DNA from 4 places in the Streptomyces sp. NPDC104367 genome. Region 4 is predicted to be linked to each of the others. Evidence: riboswitches for the same ligand, from Rfam matches in the RefSeq annotation. Region 4 holds a riboswitch; each other region holds the start of a gene.
What was found. A riboswitch is a leader RNA that binds a small molecule or an ion and turns the genes downstream of it on or off. The one in region 4 is predicted to bind cobalamin.
Positions count from the first base shown of each region.

Region 1: linked by a shared signal. The riboswitch ahead of ACZ619_RS17195 (ribonucleoside-diphosphate reductase subunit alpha) and the one ahead of metE (5-methyltetrahydropteroyltriglutamate--homocysteine S-methyltransferase) in region 4 are both predicted to bind cobalamin.
Region 2: linked by a shared signal. The riboswitch ahead of ACZ619_RS29435 (ABC transporter substrate-binding protein) and the one ahead of metE (5-methyltetrahydropteroyltriglutamate--homocysteine S-methyltransferase) in region 4 are both predicted to bind cobalamin.
Region 3: linked by a shared signal. The riboswitch ahead of ACZ619_RS08380 (CbtB domain-containing protein) and the one ahead of metE (5-methyltetrahydropteroyltriglutamate--homocysteine S-methyltransferase) in region 4 are both predicted to bind cobalamin.

Region 1 is NZ_JBVJND010000010.1:103,260-107,453, forward strand. It holds gene ACZ619_RS17195 (ribonucleoside-diphosphate reductase subunit alpha) at 1-1,828, opposite strand, end outside; cobalamin riboswitch at 1,955-2,079, opposite strand; partial or broken gene ACZ619_RS17200 (hypothetical protein) at 2,084-2,320, opposite strand; gene mctP (monocarboxylate uptake permease MctP) at 2,413-4,035, opposite strand; gene ACZ619_RS17210 (DUF3311 domain-containing protein) at 4,032-4,194, opposite strand, start outside.
Region 2 is NZ_JBVJND010000022.1:50,836-55,029, forward strand. It holds gene ACZ619_RS29420 (pyrophosphohydrolase domain-containing protein) at 1-50, shown strand, start outside; gene ACZ619_RS29425 (histidine phosphatase family protein) at 286-855, opposite strand; gene ACZ619_RS29430 (isocitrate lyase/PEP mutase family protein) at 1,206-2,039, shown strand; cobalamin riboswitch at 2,341-2,517, shown strand; gene ACZ619_RS29435 (ABC transporter substrate-binding protein) at 2,573-3,622, shown strand; gene ACZ619_RS29440 (FecCD family ABC transporter permease) at 3,619-4,194, shown strand, end outside.
Region 3 is NZ_JBVJND010000004.1:249,138-253,331, reverse strand. It holds gene ACZ619_RS08390 (O-methyltransferase) at 131-787, shown strand; gene ACZ619_RS08385 (CbtA family protein) at 854-1,609, opposite strand; gene ACZ619_RS08380 (CbtB domain-containing protein) at 1,632-1,853, opposite strand; cobalamin riboswitch at 1,890-2,028, opposite strand; gene ACZ619_RS08375 (enoyl-CoA hydratase/isomerase family protein) at 2,098-3,144, opposite strand; gene ACZ619_RS08370 (LysE family translocator) at 3,405-4,016, shown strand.
Region 4 is NZ_JBVJND010000020.1:177,152-181,345, reverse strand. It holds gene ACZ619_RS28315 (helix-turn-helix domain-containing protein) at 1-781, shown strand, start outside; gene ACZ619_RS28310 (GntR family transcriptional regulator) at 673-1,167, opposite strand; cobalamin riboswitch at 1,929-2,154, shown strand; gene metE (5-methyltetrahydropteroyltriglutamate--homocysteine S-methyltransferase) at 2,309-4,194, shown strand, end outside.

The DNA.
Region 1 (4,194 bases), on a different contig from region 4:
CGATGGCGAGGAGCAGGCTGTTGCGCAGGCCGGTCGTCGCGATCCGCGCGCGCAGCGCGGCCCAGCGCTCGGGCCAGGTGAACTCGACGCCGTAGTGGTCGGGGTGCAGCACGCCCTGCGCGGTACGGGTCTTCTCCCAGGCCGGCAGCGGGCCGCCGCGCTCGGCGAGGTCGGCGGACGCCTCGTACGCGGCGAGCATGATCCGCTCGGCGATCCGGGTGGAGAGCGCCTTGGCCTCGGGGGAGTCGAAGGGCAGCCGGAGCTTGAAGAAGACGTCCTGGAGGCCCATCGCGCCGAGGCCGACCGGACGCCACTTGGCGTTGGAGCGGCCCGCCTGCTCGGTCGGGTAGAAGTTGATGTCGACGACCCGGTCGAGGAAGGTCACGGCGGTGCGGACGGTCTCGTCCAGACGGTCCCAGTCGATGTCCCCGCCGGCCACGAACGCGCCGAGGTTGACCGAGCCCAGGTTGCAGACCGCCGTCTCGCCGTCGTTCGTGACCTCCAGGATCTCCGTGCAGAGGTTGGAGGAGTGGACGACATGGCCGGGCACGGCCGTCTGGTTGGCCGTGCGGTTGGCCGCGTCCTTGAAGGTCATCCAGCCGTTGCCGGTCTGGGCGAGGGTGCGCATCATCCGGCCGTACAGGTCGCGGGCCGGGATGGTCTTGCGCGCGAGCCCGTCGGCCTCGGCCTTGCGGTAGGCCGCGTCGAACTCCGCGCCCCACAGGTCCACCAGCTCCGGCACGTCGGCCGGGGAGAACAGCGACCACGGCTCGTCGGCGTTGACCCGGCGCATGAACTCGTCCGGCACCCAGTGCGCGAGGTTCAGGTTGTGCGTACGCCGGGCGTCCTCGCCGGTGTTGTCGCGCAGCTCCAGGAACTCCTCGAGGTCGGAGTGCCAGGTCTCCAGGTAGACCGCGGCCGCGCCCTTGCGCCGGCCGCCCTGGTTCACCGCGGCGACCGAGGCGTCCAGCGTCTTCAGGAACGGCACGATGCCGTTGGAGTGCCCGTTGGTCCCGCGGATGAGCGACCCGCGGGAGCGGATCCGGCTGTACGACAGCCCGATGCCGCCGGCGTGCTTCGAGAGCCGGGCGACCTGGTGGTAGCGGTCGTAGATGGAGTCCAGCTCGTCCAGCGGGGAGTCGAGGAGGTAGCAGGACGACATCTGGGGGTGCCGGGTGCCGGAGTTGAAGAGGGTGGGGGAGGAGGGGAGGTAGTCGAGGCGGCTCATCAGGCCGTAGAGCGAGGCGACCTCGTCCACGGAACGCGCGGTGTCGTCCTCGGCGAGGCCGGCGGCGACCCGGAGCATGAAGTACTGGGGCGTCTCGATCACGTGCCGGGTGATCGGGTGGCGCAGCAGGTAGCGGCTGTGCAGGGTGCGCAGGCCGAAGTAGCCGAAGCGGTCGTCGGCGGCCGGGTCGACCAGGGCGTCGAGGCGGTCCGCGTGCAGCCGTACGAACTCGGCGGTCCGGTCGGCGACGAGGCCCTCGCGGTGGCCCACGGCGACGGACCCGGTGAAGGAGGTCACCCCCTGGGAAGCGGCCTCGGCGCGGACGGAGACCGTCAGCAGCCGGGCGGCGAGCCGGGAGTAGACGGGGTCCTCGGAGATGAGCCCGGCGGCGGCCTCGGTGGCCAGCTCGCGCAACTCCGACTCGTCGGCCCGCGCGGACCGGCCGCGCAACGCGGCGGCGGCGACCCGGCCGGGGTCGGCGTCGGGGAGGTCGGCGGTCAGCTCGGTCAGGGTCCGCAGCAGCGCGGTACCGGGACCGTCCTCTTCCACGGATGCCACGGAGATGGTCGCTGAAGCCGGGTCGGCTGGCGCGATGGTCACGTGGGGGCTCTCCCTCGCTCGGCACGGGGCCTGGCGGAGGGCAGGGAGCAGCACACGAGCGAGCACACGCGTGTCGCGTCCCCGGCCCACTCCACGAGGCCCGGACGTCAGAACACCCGGGCCGGACGGCCGGGCGTGCTGTCGGCAGGTCCTCGGACTGACTCCTGCGCACAGATGTGCGCAAGTACACCGTTGCGGGACAGTTCCGGATTCACACCGGATTCCCCTGCGGCGACAGCGAGCATGAGCATACATCTAGTGCCGGGCTGCGGTGTCACCCCCAGATGTTGTGTCGCGGTGGTGTCGGAGCGTCAGCTCGTAGGTGAGGAGGGTGATCTCCGGCAGCTCCGGCAGGGGATTCCGGTCCCGGTCTGGTGTGCGGACGAAGCCCAGGCGTTCGTAGATCCGGTGGGCGCCGCGCAGGGTCCGCCGGGTCGACAGCACGACGCCCGTGCACCCCGGGACGGCCCGTGCGCGGTCGATGTCCCTGCGGGTGGGTGTGTACGACGGCGGGCCGCCGTCGCGCTTGGTTCCCGGCGGCCCGCTGCGGGCGGGGTGGCTTGCTCGCGCGGTTCCCCGCGCCGCTAGAGGGGCGCCACGGCCGGCGGCAGTTCCACCTCCACGTCCGGGTCGCCCGCGTCGGCCGTGTAGTCCCGCGGGTCGGTCTCGTCGAGGCCCTCGGGGGCCTTGAGGGCCTTCAGGGCGAAGGTCAGGACCGCCGCCACCGCCAGGTTCAGGACGAAGGCGGTGAGGCCGATGTAGCCGATCTGGCCGATGCCCGGGATCTCCTTGGAGCTGCCCCCGAAGTGCGCCTGGGTGGGGGAGGCCACGCCGTAGGCCGCGACCGTGCCGTAGACCATGCCGACCGCCCAGCCCGTCAGCAGGGCCCAGCGGTGGAACCAGCGGGTGAAGAGACCGCCGACCAGGGCCGGGAAGGTCTGGAGGATCCAGATGCCGCCGAGGAGCTGGAAGTTGATGGCGACCGTCTTGTCCATGGTGAGCACGAACACGAGGGCGCCGACCTTCACCAGCAGCGACACGATCTTGGAGACCTGGGCCTCCTGCTTCGGTGTGGCGTCGGGCTTGATGAAGTCCCGGTAGATGTTGCGGGTGAAGAGGTTCGCGGCCGCGATGGACATGATGGCCGCGGGGACCAGGGCGCCGATGCCGATCGCCGCGAAGGCCACGCCCGCGAACCAGTCCGGGAACATGTCCTCGAACAGCTGCGGGATCGCCAGCTGGCCGTTGGTGACCTTGACCCCGGCCGCGATGGCCATGAAGCCCAGCAGCGCGAGCAGGCCGAGCATCAGCGAGTACAGCGGCAGGATCGTGGTGTTGCGGCGGATCACGTCACGGCTCCTGGAGGAGAGCGTCGCGGTGATCGAGTGCGGGTACATGAAGAGCGCGAGCGCGGAGCCCAGCGCCAGCGTGGCGTACGTCCACTGACCCGCCTCCGGCGGGGTCAGCGCGCCGCGCGGCTTGCCGGTCGCCGGGTTGGTCTGGGCGAACGCGTGGCCCGCCTTGGCGAAGATGTCGTCGAAGCCGCCCAGTTTGATCGGGATGTAGATGATCGCCACCGCGATGACGAGGTAGATCAGGCCGTCCTTCACGAACGCGATCAGGGCGGGTGCGCGGAGGCCGGAGGAGTAGGTGTAGGCCGCCAGCACACCGAAGGCGATGAGCAGCGGCAGGTCCTTCACGAACCAGTTGGTGCCGTCGCCGCCGCCGACGCCCATCACGTCCAGCACCGCCTGGATGCCCACGAGTTGCAGCGCGATGTAGGGCATCGTCGCCAGGATGCCGGTCAGGGCGACGGCGAGCGAGAGGCCCTTGGAGCCGAAGCGGCCGCGCACGAAGTCCGAGGTGGTCACGTAGCCGTGCTTGTGGGAGACCGACCACAGCCGCGGCAGGAACGTGAAGATCAGCGGATAGACGAGGATCGTGTACGGCACCGCGAAGAAGCCGGCCGCGCCCGCCGCGTAGACCGCCGCCGGCACGGCGACGAAGGTGTACGCCGTGTAGAGGTCGCCGCCGAGCAGGAACCAGGTGATCCAGGTCCCGAACGACCGCCCGCCCAGGCCCCATTCGTCCAGGGAGTGCTCGTTCTCGGCCCGGCGCCAGCGCGCGGCCAGGAAGCCGATGACCGTGACGGCCAGGAAGAAGAAGACGAAGACGCCGAGCGCGACGCCGTTCACACCGTCCTTCACCGCGGCACACCCCCGTCCGCGCCCGCGGCCCTGCGGGTGCGCTGGTCGCGCTGCCACAGCCGGTAGGCGGTGCCGGTGAGCGCGGTGGAGAGCAGCACCCACAGCATCTGGTACCAGTAGAAGAACGGGATCCCGATGAACGCGGGATCCGTCCTGGCG
Region 2 (4,194 bases), on a different contig from region 4:
TCTCGGCGGAGCTGCGCCGCCAGGGCTGGATACCCGGGGGCGACGCCTGAGGGTCCGGGACGGCCGACGGGCCTCGGCGTCCGTCTGCCCGTGACGTGACCTGAACCACGGCGGTGTCAGGTCGCGTGGCCGTGGCCTTGAGTGCGGGTGTGGGCGCCGGCGTGGCTGTTATCGGGGCGGGTCAGCCCTGTCGGGCGGCCGCGCGGCGCTGGGGGGTCATGCCGGCGACCCTAGGAAGAGGCCGGGCGGCCGCTCCACCGTTTTTCCGGCGCCCGGCGCCCGGCTTTAGGCCTCGCCCGTCGGCCCGACGCCGGCCTGGCCGAGCCGGAGGTTCCAGCGGCCGGCCCGGCCCGTGACCTCCGTCGCCGCGAGCGGGGGGACGTCGACGCGCCAGAACGCTGCCTCGGGAGCGCCGAGCGCGTGCAGCACCACCGCCCGGACCACCTCCGGTTCCACCACGGCGAGCGTCCTGCCGTCCGCCGGGCCCGCCGACTCCAGCCAGTGCACCACCCGCGCGCACAACTCCCGTACGGATTCGCCTCCGTGGGGTGCGGCGCCCGGATCGGACAGCCAGCGGACGACCGCCTCCGGCTCGGCGGCGCCGACCTCGTCCAGGGTGCGGCCCCGCCAACGGCCCATGTCCAGCCCGGCCAGGCCCGGTTCGACGGAGGCGTCCAGACCGAGCGCGACCGCCGTCTCCGTGCAGCGCACACTGGCGGAGCTGACCGCGCGTCCTGCGCCGGGCAGGGAGAGCCGCACCGCCCCCGGGTCCTCGATCGAGTCACCGTCGTCGAAGCGGGCCCGCCGCAGCGAGGGGGTGATCGCCGGGGCGATGAGGATGACTCGGCTGGTCACGGGGGTGTTCCTCCTACGTCGCACAACGAACGCGCACACCGGGCCCGCACGACGGTACGCGCCCCACGGACACACTCCCGCCTCCGCACCCGCCCCCGCACTCGCCTCCGCCCCCGACCCGCACTCGCCCCGGCGTCCGGATGCGGCTCCGCCTCTCGTCCAGGCCCGGTATCCGGCTTCGACCAGTTCGGTACCGGAGAACGCCGGCAGCGACTTGCCGCTCCCGAAGGAGGCGGAGACCGCCGGAAGCCGGTCGGTGGGCAGGAGGGCGTGATCACCTGCGTCGCCCTGGACCGCGCCGGGAGCCGATGAGCGGCCGGTTGTCAGTGCCGGCTGACACACTTTTCGACGTGGACACCCAACGCCGAGAACTGGCCGCACGCTTCGTGGAGGCGCACCGCGAGGGCTGCTTCCTGCTCCCCAACGCCTGGGACGCGGGCAGCGCCCGCGTGCTGGAGGCCGTCGGCTTCCCGGCCGTGGCCACCACCAGCGCGGGCATCGCCTTCTCCCTGGGCCGCCCCGATCACGACTACGGCGGCGGCCGGGTGGACCGGGCGACCATGATGGGCCGGATCCGTGAGATCGCCGCCGAGGTGCGCGTCCCGGTGAGCGCGGACCTGGAGGACGGCTTCGGCGAGTCCCCCGAGGCCGTGGCCGAGACGGTCTCGGCGGCGCTCGCGGCCGGAGCGGCGGGCGGCAACATCGAGGACTTCACGGGCGACCGCTCCCGGCCGCTGCACGACCCGGAACTCTCGGCGGACCGCATCCGTGCCGCACGCCAGGCGGTCGACGCGGCCGGTGAGCCGTTCGTCCTGGTCGGCCGCACCGACGTGCTGCTGACCGGCGGTCCGCTGGCGGAGGCTGTCCGCCGGGCCAACTCCTTCCTCGCGGCGGGCGCGGACTGCGCGTTCGTGCCGGGCGCGGCCGACGCGGAGACCATCGGCACGCTGGTGAAGGAGATCGACGGGCCGCTGAACGTGGTCATGGGGCTGACGGGCGGCGCCCTGTCACTGGCCGACCTGCGCGAACTCGGGGTGCGCCGGGTCACGGTGGGCGGCAGCATCGCGCGGGCGATGTACGCGCAACTCCTCGGCGCGGCCCGGGAACTGGTGGACCGGGGGACCTTCTCCTACGCCGAGAACCAGATCTCGCAGACGGATCTCAACGACCTCTTCCGGAGGTGAGGCACCACCTTTTTCGGTGGTGAGGCACGACCTCTTCCGGAGGTGAGGAGGGAGACCGGCAGGGTCGGAGCGCAGGCTGCGGTCAGCCGGTCAGCCGGTCAGCCGGTCAGCCGGTCAGCCGGTCGGGCGCCGACCATGTCAGGTCGGCCTAGGCGGCGTTCACGCGACCCCGCCGACCCCGCCGACCCCGCCGATCCCGCCGACCCCGGCATCCCCGAGCGGGCCCGGGGCACCGTCGTCCGCGCCGGGTTCGCCCTTGGAGAGCCTGGTGCGGTCTCCCGGTCCGACCGTACGACGGGCTTGATAGCCTCGGTGAGCCAGTCGAGCCACACCCGAGGCCAGGGAATCCGGTGCGAATCCGGAACTGACGCGCAGCGGTGAGGGGGACGGGCGGGGCACGCTAGCCACTGGGAGACCGGGAAGGCGCCCCGGCCGGACGAACCCGAGTCCGAAGACCTGCTGGCACCTTCGCGCCCCGGCGCGCAGGGACGTCCGTAGGCCAGGCTCCGCGTACGAGCCCCGACCCCAGAGGCATGCCCGTGCTCAGCACCCCCGCCCCGCTCCGCATCCCCACGCTCCTCCTCGCGTCCGCCCTCCTGCTCACCGCCTGCGGCGGCACCGGGAGCGGCGCCGCCACCGAGACGTCTGCCGCCGCGGGCTATCCGGTGACCCTCCACAACTGCGGCCACGCGGTCACCCTCAAGTCGGCGCCGAAGCGGGCCGTCTCCCTCAACCAGGGCACCACGGAGATCCTGCTCTCCCTCGGACTCGCCGACCGCATGGCCGGCACGGCCACCTGGACCGACCCGGTGATGAAGGGCCTGGAGAAGGCCAACGCGTCCGTTCCCCGCCTCGCCGACAACAACCCCTCCTTCGAGAAGGTGCTGGACGCCGAACCCGACTTCGTCACCGCCTCGTTCGTCTCCACCCTCGGCAAGGGCGGGGTCGCCACCCGCGAGCAGTTCGAGAAGCTCGGCGTGCCCACGTACGTCTCGCCGTCCGACTGCTCCGCGGGCAAGGACAACGACAGCGGCGGCGACGGATCGCGCGGCGAACCGCTCACCCTCGACGCCGTCTACGGCGAGATACGCGACCTGGCCCGCGCGTTCGGCGTCGAGGAGCGCGGCACCGAACTCGTCGCCTCGCTGAAGAAGCGGGTGCGCGCGGCCACCGCCGGACTGCACGCCTCGGACGTGTCCCTGATGTACTGGTTCGCCAACTCCCAGTCGCCCTACCTGGCCGGCTGCTGCGGCGCGCCCGGCGCCATCACCCGGGCGGTCGGCGCGCAGAACGCCTTCGCCGACACCCACGACGAATGGCCCCAGGTCAACTGGGAGACGGTCGCCGACCGCGACCCCGACATCATCGTGATCGGCGACCTGACCCGCAAGCAGCAGACCGCCGAGACCGCCGCGGCCAAGATCCGCTTCCTGGAGTCCAACCCCGCCACCCGCAATCTGACCGCCGTGAAGAAGAAGCGGTACGTCCTGCTGAGCGGGCAGGCGATGAACCCGTCCATCCGCACCATCGAGGGGATCGAGAAGGTCGCGGCCGGTCTGCGTGACTTCGGGTTCGCCAAGTGAGCGTCCGCTCGCTGCTGTTGACGGGCGGGGGCCTGGCCGCGCTGCTCGTGTCGGTCGCCGTGGCCGTGACGATCGGCCCCGCCGACATCTCCACCGGTGACGTCTGGGCCTCCGTCGCGGCCCATCTCGGCCTCGGCGAGAGCGGGCTGGCGCCGCTGCGGGACGGCATCGTGTGGGACCTGCGGATGCCGCGCACACTGCTGGCCGCCGTGTGCGGGGCCGGACTCGCCGTCTGCGGCGCGGTCATGCAGTCGCTGCTGCGCAACCCGCTCGCCGACCCCTTCGTGCTCGGGGTCTCCTCCGGCGCGTCCACCGGCGCGGTCGCCGTGGTCGTGCTCGGCGTCGGCGGGGGAGCGGTGTCCCTGTCGGCGGGCGCCTTCGTCGGCGCGCTGCTCTCCTTCGGCCTGGTGCTGCTGCTCAGCCACACCCTCGGCCCCAGCACCGACCGGGTCGTCCTGTCCGGGGTCGCGGCCATGCAGCTGTTCTCCGCGCTGACCTCGTTCACCGTGCTCACCTCGGCGGACGCGGAGACCACCCGGGGCGTGCTGTTCTGGCTGCTCGGCTCGCTCAGC
Region 3 (4,194 bases), on a different contig from region 4:
GGACGCGGAAGACACGGCCGGTTCACAGCCGCTTGCCGCCCGCTTCCCACAGAACCAGGCAATCGATATATCGTGATACTACTCAGACCGTATCGATGAAAGAGACCGGACGGAATCGAGGGGTTCACACATGTCGACCCAGCACGCCGACGGACCACTGCGGGACCCACGGGTCCAGGCCGTACTCGACCGGCTCCGCGGCGAACGGCGCCGTCCCGCCGGGGGCGGCCCGCGGGGCGGACACCACGATCCGCACGCCTTCCCCGACATCGGCTTCTCGATCCATCCGGCCCAGGGCGACCTGATCTATCTGCTCTGCCGGGCGATCGGTGCCAGGCGGGTCGTCGAGTTCGCCACCTCGCTCGGGGTGTCGACGCTCTACTTCGCCGCCGCGGTCCGGGACAACGGCGGCGGCACGGTGATCGGCTCCGAGATCGTCCCGGAGAAGGCGGCCGCCGCCCTGGGCAACCTCGCCGAGGCCGGCCTCGCCGACCTGGTGGACCTGCGGGTCGGGGACGCCCGGGAGACACTGCGGGACCTGGGCGGGCCGGTCGACTTCGCGCTCATCGACGGCTGGCCGGGCGGCTCCGGTCCCACCCTGGCCCGCCAGGTGATCGAGATCGTCGCGCCCCAACTGCGGCCGGGCGCTCTGGTGATGAACGACAACGCCGAGCCCGACTACCTCGACTGGATCCGCGACCCGGCCTCCGGCTTCCGCTCCCTCTCGCTGCCCCTCAAGGGCTCGACGGAACTGTCGGTGAAGGCGGACCCGCCGGCCGGCGCGTAGAACACGCGCGGCCGGGGAGAAACCGCGAGGGCCCCCGGACGGTTGCGGAGGGCCCTCGCGGGTGGTTCAGCGGGCGGCTGTCGCCGTCCGCGCGGCGGAGGGCGCCCTCGCCGGCTTCGGGTCGAGGACGCGCTCGGCCAACTCGCCGAAGAGCAGCCCGAATCCGGTCCACAGCACCAGCTGGATGGCGAGCGCCGAGAGCCGGAACCGCCACAGCAGGGCGGCCGGGAAGTCCGCCGGCACCTCGTTGACCACCGGCAGGAACTGGTAGGCCAGCCCGATGACGACGGCGAACGCGAGGACCGCGGCCGCCGAGGCCCACCAGGTGCCCAGGCGCGGTCGGAGCCGCTTGCCGAGGATGGTGGCGGCGACCGCCAGCAGGACGCTGAGCAGCATCATCAGGAAGTACAGCGTGGTGCGTCTGCCGATGGTGTCCGGGTCGCCCACCGACGGCGGGTTGGCCGGGTACTTGAGGAACGGCACCACGTACACGGCGAGCAGCGCGCAGCCGGACAGCAGCAGCGCGGTCGCCCGCGGGGAGAAGCGTCCGACGCGGCCCAGGGCGAAGCAGTAGGCCAGCGCGGCGATGCCGCCGAAGGCGACCCCGTACACCAGCACACCGGTGGCCAGGCCCGCGGTGGACTGGAGCGAGCGGGAGACGGCCTCCGTCTCGTGCTCGTGGGAGTGGGTGGCCTCGAAGCCGATCGCCCTGTCGACGGACGGCTCGCCCAGCAGGTAGGCGACGACCAGGGCGAGCACGCCGGCGGCGAGACCGGCGAGCATGCCACGTACCAGGAGGTTTCTTACGGTTGCGGAGTTCATGGGGTGTGCGGCGTCCCTCGCGTCAGTGGCAGGGGAAACCGAGCAGATGGCGGGCGTCGTGCACCCACTCGTGGACGTCCGTGCCGCTGAACACGGAGGTGGCGCCCTGCTCGGCGCCGACGAAGTAGAGCAGGACGAGCATCAGGATGCCGAAGAAGACCGCCCACGGAGCTATCGCGGACAGCGGGAGCTTGGCGGGAACGGCGGGTGTGCCGGCGGTCGGCGGAGCGACGGTCTGCGCCATGGCAGGACCTCCTCTGGGAGTTCGCGTCCCATCTCGGTGGTGCACAGGACGACGGCCACGGGTCTGACTCGCAAACACCCAGGGGCTGTTGCATACAGTGGCGCGACCGTACCGGATTCCCACCGGCTTCCGTCTCGCCGTCGTCGATATCGGACCGACCGTACCGCGTGTCAGGGGCACGGCCAAGACCGCCCCACCAGGCGTGATCTTCGTCTCGGGCCTGGCGGGCGGCCGCCGGTACGGCTCACCGGGGCGCGGTGAGGCCCGGTCCGCCCTCCCCGGGCGGGGCGAAGAAGCGTTCCACGTCGGCGTCGGCGACCTCGGCGAGGGTGGCCGGCGACCACCGGGGCCGGCGGTCCTTGTCGACGACCTGCGCGCGGATGCCCTCGACCAGGTCGTGGGTGGACAGGGCGGCGCAGGAGACGCGGTACTCCTGGTCGAGTACCTCCTCCAGCGAGCCGAGGCGCCGGGCGCGGCGCAGGGCGGCGAGGGTGACCTTGAGGGCGGTCGGGGACCTGGTGAGCAGGGTCTCGGCGGTCTCCTTGGCGGCCGGGTCGCCATGGGTGAGCAGCCGCCGCAGGATCTCCTCGACGGTGTCGGCGGCGTAGCAGTCGTCGATCCACGCCCGCCGGCCGGCCAGGTCCCCCTCGGGAGCGGACCGTACGTGCCGGGCCAGCGCCTCGGGCACGGGCAGGCCGGCGAGGTCGGCGAGGAGCGCGGGGATCGCGGCGGACGGCACGAAGTGGTCGGCGAGTCCGCACAGCAGCGCGTCGGCGGCGCCGATCCGGGCGCCGGTCAGGGCGAGATGGGTGCCCAGTTCGCCGGGGGCGAGGGCGAGCAGCCGGGTGCCGCCGACGTCCGGGACGAACCCGATGCCGGTCTCCGGCATGGCGATCCGCGACCGCTCGGTGGTGATCCGGACCCGGCCGTGCGCGGAGACGCCGACGCCGCCGCCCATCACGATCCCGTCCATGAGCGCGACGTACGGCTTGGGGTAGCGGGCGATCCGGGCGTTGAGGCGGTACTCGTCGCGCCAGAAGGCGGCCGCGGCGCTGCCGTCGCCGTCGCGGGCGTCGTCGTGGACGGCGCGGATGTCGCCGCCCGCGCACAGGCCGCGCTCCCCCGCGCCGGTGATGACGACGGTCTCGACGGCCGGGTCGTGCTCCCACGCGGTGAGGGCCTCGGCGATGCGCAGCACCATGGGGTGCGACAGGGCGTTGATGGCCTGGGGCCGGTTCAGGGTGATGTGCCCGGCCCGGCCGGTGGTGTGCAGCAGGACGTCGTCGTTCATCGGGACGCCTCCGCCGGATCGCGGGCCTCGGTGACGCACATGATCTCGTCGGTTCCTTCCGGGATGGACACGTCGGTCACGGCCGATCTTCTCGCGGCGGACCCGCGCACGGCACGACGGCCCGGGCACAGGGTGTTCCCGCGCGGGGCCGTTCATCGGTTTTCCTGACGTGTATGGGTCGGAAACATGTGCTGGACCGACCGCGGTCGGGCGTCGGACCCTTGGTGCGTGAACCGATCCCCCCGCCCCGGGGCGGCCTCGTGCTGACCCGTCTCGCGGCCGCCGTGGCCGTCCTGGGTCTGCTGACCGTCGTACCCGGCCCGGACATGGCGGTGGTCACCCGCCGTGCCCTCGCGGCCGGCTCCCGGGACGCGCTGCGCACCGTGTCCGGGATCGCGAGCGGCCTGCTGGTCTGGGGCGCGCTCACCGCGGCCGGGCTCGCCGCGGTGCTGGCCGCCTCCCCCACGGCGTATCTGACGGTCCGGCTGCTGGGCGCCGGCTACCTGGTGTTCCTGGGTGCGCAGGCGCTGTGGCGGCACCGCGGCACCGCGCCCGCCGAGGCGCGGGCACCGGGGCCGACGGCCGGGAGCGCCTGGCGGACGGGCCTGGTCACCAACCTGCTCAACCCGAAGGTCGCCGTCTCCTACACCGGGCTGCTCCCGGCCCTCGCCCCGCCGCACCTGCCCGCGGTCCAGGGCATGGCCCTGCTCGTCCTGCTCCACGTCGCCCTGACGTTCGCCTGGCTCGGCGGCTGCGTCCTGCTGCTGTCCCGGGCCCGGCGGGTCCTGGAACGGCCCCGGGTGCGCCGGGCGCTGGAGCGGACCACGGGTGTCGTGCTGATCGGCTTCGGCCTCGCGGTCGCGGCCTCCTGACCCACCACGGCGGAGGCCGCCTTCGGATCAGTCGCCGCACGGGACGGTCAAGTGCGCTCCACCGGCGCCCTGGGGGCAGCACGGCACCCGCGGGAAAGCGGGGAACCTCCATGACCACCCCACCCCGAGCGGCCGGGCGGTGGTGCTGCCCGACGGTGACGCGGACACGCGAACGCAT
Region 4 (4,194 bases):
CGCCCCCGACCCGCGCGCCCCGGGAATCGCGGTGCGGATCACATCCTCCGACGTCCCGCCCGGTGCCCCGCTCACGGCGGATCCGGTCGTCGGTCTGCTGCGTGAGTCCCTCCTCACCGGGGGCCACCGGCCGGGGGACCGCGTCCGGGAGGCTCCGCTCGCTCTCCGCCTCGGCCTGTCACGCCGGAGGATCCGCGCGGGCCTGCACGCTCTGGCCGAGGAGGGCATGCTCGACCTGCTGCCCGGCGGAGCGACCGCGGTGCCCGCCGTCACGGCGAAGGACGTGCTCGATCTCTACGCACTGCGCGCGAGCCTCGGCGCGCTGCTCATGCGCCGCATCGCCATGCTGGGCCGGGACAACCTCGCCCCGGCCTCGGCGGCACTGGCGGAGGTCCGGGCTGCCGCCCGGGACAACGACCATCTCCGCATCCGCGAGGACGACTTGAGGTACCAGGACGCCCTCGCCCGGATCGCGGATCTGCCGCAGGCCGCGACGACCTTCGAACGCCTCACGGCCCGGCTGCGGATGTTCGTCACGGTCCTGGACATGAACTACAGCCAGGCCTGCGACACCATCGCCGACGAGGACACGGCCGTCCACGACGCGCTGTGCGACGCCGACGGGAACGAGGCGGCCCGCCTGTGGCGGGTCAAGATCGAGCGCTGCGTCCGCTACATGATCGCCCAGCTCCCCGAGGACGACATCGCTCCGCATCTGTGGGCCAGCCTGGCGGGCAGGCCGCGCATGCGCCCGGAGGACTCACGGGGCGCGGCACACTGACGCGCGGGACGCGTGCCGCCGGCAGGTCCGTGCCCTGGACCGGCGCAGGCCCCTGCCGCGGACGGGCCGGGCGTCAGATGACGCTGCGGATCGTGGCCGGCCAGGCCCGGCAGCAGCCCTTCGAGGCCGGCGCGGTCGTCCTCGCCGGCACGTCGGGCCGCGATGCCCGCCGCGAGGGGTTCGAGCCGCTTGCGGACTTCCGAGATGTGTCCGAGGCCGGCGATCTGCACCTCGGTGGCGAAGGTTCCGCGCGGGGGGTGGGCGACGATGAGCCGCTCGTGTTCCAGCCGCTTGAGGGCTTCCCTGACGGGCGTGCGCCCGAAGCCGAGTTCGGCGGCGATCCGCTCGTCGTTGACGGGCTCGCCGGGGCGGATCCGGAGGGTCACCAGACGGTCGGAGATGGAGCGATAGGCCTGGTCGGCCAGCGTTCCATCGCCCTCGTGGCCCAGGAGGCCGCTCAGTGATGCACCCGCGCGGCAACCCTCTCACCAAGCCCGGTGACGTCCTGCCCGACCACCCCGAGTTCCTGTGGCGCAACCCCGACCCCAAGCCGTCGTACGCGGAGGCCTCGTCCTTGCGCCGACCTCGTCGTGCGGCCCAGGCGCATTCCCGTCGGCCGCGGAGCTGTCCGGCAACTGCTCACCGACGCCGGCCCCGCCCTCGTCGGCATCGGGCCTGTCACCGGCGGCCGACGCACCCGCATCGCCTCCCCGAAAGCCGTGAGCGGGGCTCATCGACCCCTCGGTCCGAAGCACCCCCGGTGTCATCGTCTCCGTCGCCGGTGACGCCGCCCACGCCCTCCCCGCGATCGGCGCCGAGTACGCACCTGCCGACGGTAACTGGTACAGCGCATACGACGATTCCGATGATTCCGACGATGCGGTGATGCGGTGATGCGGTCACTGCGCGGGATCGCCGTTCGAGCGTTCGAGCGTGCTGACAACAGCCCTCATTCGGGTGAAGGCGCCTGCTGTCCGACAGCCGTCGGCGGGGACGGCCGGCAGGAAGCGGAGGTATGGAGGCCGGGGAAACGGGCGGGCCGGCGGCGTCTTCCCGCCCGTCGCCGGTTTCACACCTGGTCACCCGCGTGTCTCGGCTCACCATCCGAATGATGGACGTGACCCTCCGTACTCGCCACCGTCCCCGTAGGCTGGCCGGTGCAGCTGGTTCGCCCCGTCCGCCAGGCGGGATGCGTCGTAAGAGGGAACCCGGTGGGAATCCGGGACTGCCCCGCAGCGGTGAGCGGGAACGACCGCCGTCATACGCACTGGACCCGACGTACGGGGTCTGGGAAGCGACGGCCAGTAGGTGTCCTCCTGACGAAGGAGGGCGTGCCCGTGAGTCCGAAGACCTGCCACCTGCCCGTGTGCGGACGACTCCGCGCGCGGACATCCCGGTGACCTCGTGGGCGGGTCGGCGTACATACCGAGCGGGCGGCCATGGGCTGTCTCCGCCCGGTTCCGTCACCCTTCGCGCTCTCGTCCCGTCGCCGGGATCTCAGGGAATCGTCTCGCGAAGGAGATCTCCGTGACCACCAAGTCCGCAGCCGCGGCAGTCCGGGCCACCGTGTACGGCTACCCCCGCCAGGGACCGGACCGGGAACTGAAGAAGGCGATCGAGAACTACTGGAAGGGCCGCGTCAGCGCAGACGCCCTCCGGACCACGGCAGCCGAACTGCGCGCGGCCAACTGGCGCCGACTCGCCGACGCCGGCATCCACGAGGTCCCGACCGGCGACTTCTCGTACTACGACCACGTCCTGGACACCACCGTCATGGTCGGCGCGATCCCCGAGCGGCACCGGGACGCCGTCGGCGCCGACGCCCTCGACGGCTACTTCGCCATGGCCCGCGGCACGCAGGACGTCGCGCCGCTGGAGATGACCAAGTGGTTCGACACCAACTACCACTACCTGGTCCCCGAACTCGGCCCGGACACGGTGTTCACCGCCGACACGGCCAAGCAGGTCGCCGAGCTGACGCAAGCCCTCGCTCTGGGCCTCACGGCCAGGCCCGTGCTGGTCGGTCCGGTCACCTACCTCCTGCTCGCCAAGCCCGCACCCGGTGTGCCCGCCGACTTCGAACCGCTCACCCTCCTCGACCGGCTGCTCCCGGTCTACGCCGAGGTTCTCGCCGACCTGCGCGCGGCCGGCGCCGACTGGGTGCAGCTCGACGAACCCGCCCTGGTCCAGGACCGCACCCGGGCCGAACTCAACGCCGCCGCCCGCGCCTACCGGGACCTCGGCGCGCTCACCGACCGGCCCAAGCTGCTGGTCGCCTCCTACTTCGACCGGCTCGGCGAGGCCCTGCCCGTCCTCGCCCAGGCCCCGGTGGAGGGGCTGGCCCTGGACTTCACCGAGGCCGCCGCCGCCAACCTGGACGGCCTCGCGGCCGTCGGCGGACTGCCCGGCAAGCGGCTGGTCGCCGGTGTCGTCGACGGCCGCAACATCTGGGTGAACGACCTGGAGAAGTCCCTGTCCACCCTCGGCACACTGCTGGGCCTGGCGGACCGGGTCGACGTCGCCGCCTCCTGCTCCCTGCTGCACGTCCCGCTCGACGCCGCCCTCGAACGGGACATCGAGCCGCAGATCCTGCGCTGGCTCGCCTTCGCGCAGCAGAAGACCGCCGAGATCGTCACCCTCGCGAAGGGACTCGCCCGGGGCACCGACACCATCGCGGCCGAACTCGCCGCCAACCGCGCCGATCTGGCCTCCCGGGCCGGTTCGCCGATCACCCACGATCCCGCCGTCCGGGCCCGGACCCGAGCGGTCACCGAGGCCGACGCCCGCCGCTCGCAGCCCTACGACCAACGCGCCCGCGCCCAACGGGCCCGCCTCGGGCTGCCGTTGCTGCCGACCACAACCATCGGCTCCTTCCCACAGACCGGCGAACTGCGCACCGCCCGCGCCGACCTGCGTGCCGGACGCATCGACACGGCCGGGTACGAGGAGCGGATCAAGACGGAGATCGGCGAGGTGATCGCCTTCCAGGAGAAGACCGGCCTCGACGTCCTGGTGCACGGCGAGCCCGAACGCAACGACATGGTCCAGTACTTCGCCGAACAGCTCACCGGCTACCTGGCCACCCAGCACGGCTGGGTCCAGTCCTACGGCACCCGCTACGTGCGCCCGCCGGTCCTGGCCGGCGACATCTCCCGGCCCGAACCGATGACCGTGCGCTGGACGTCGTACGCCCAGTCCCTCACCGACCGCCCGGTCAAGGGCATGCTCACCGGCCCGGTCACCATGCTCGCCTGGTCGTTCGTCCGAGACGACCAGCCCCTCGCCGACACCGCCCGCCAGGTCGCCCTCGCCCTGCGCGACGAGGTCAACGACCTGGAGGCGGCCGGGACTTCGGTGATCCAGGTCGATGAACCCGCGCTGCGCGAGACCCTGCCGTTGCGGGCCGCCGACCA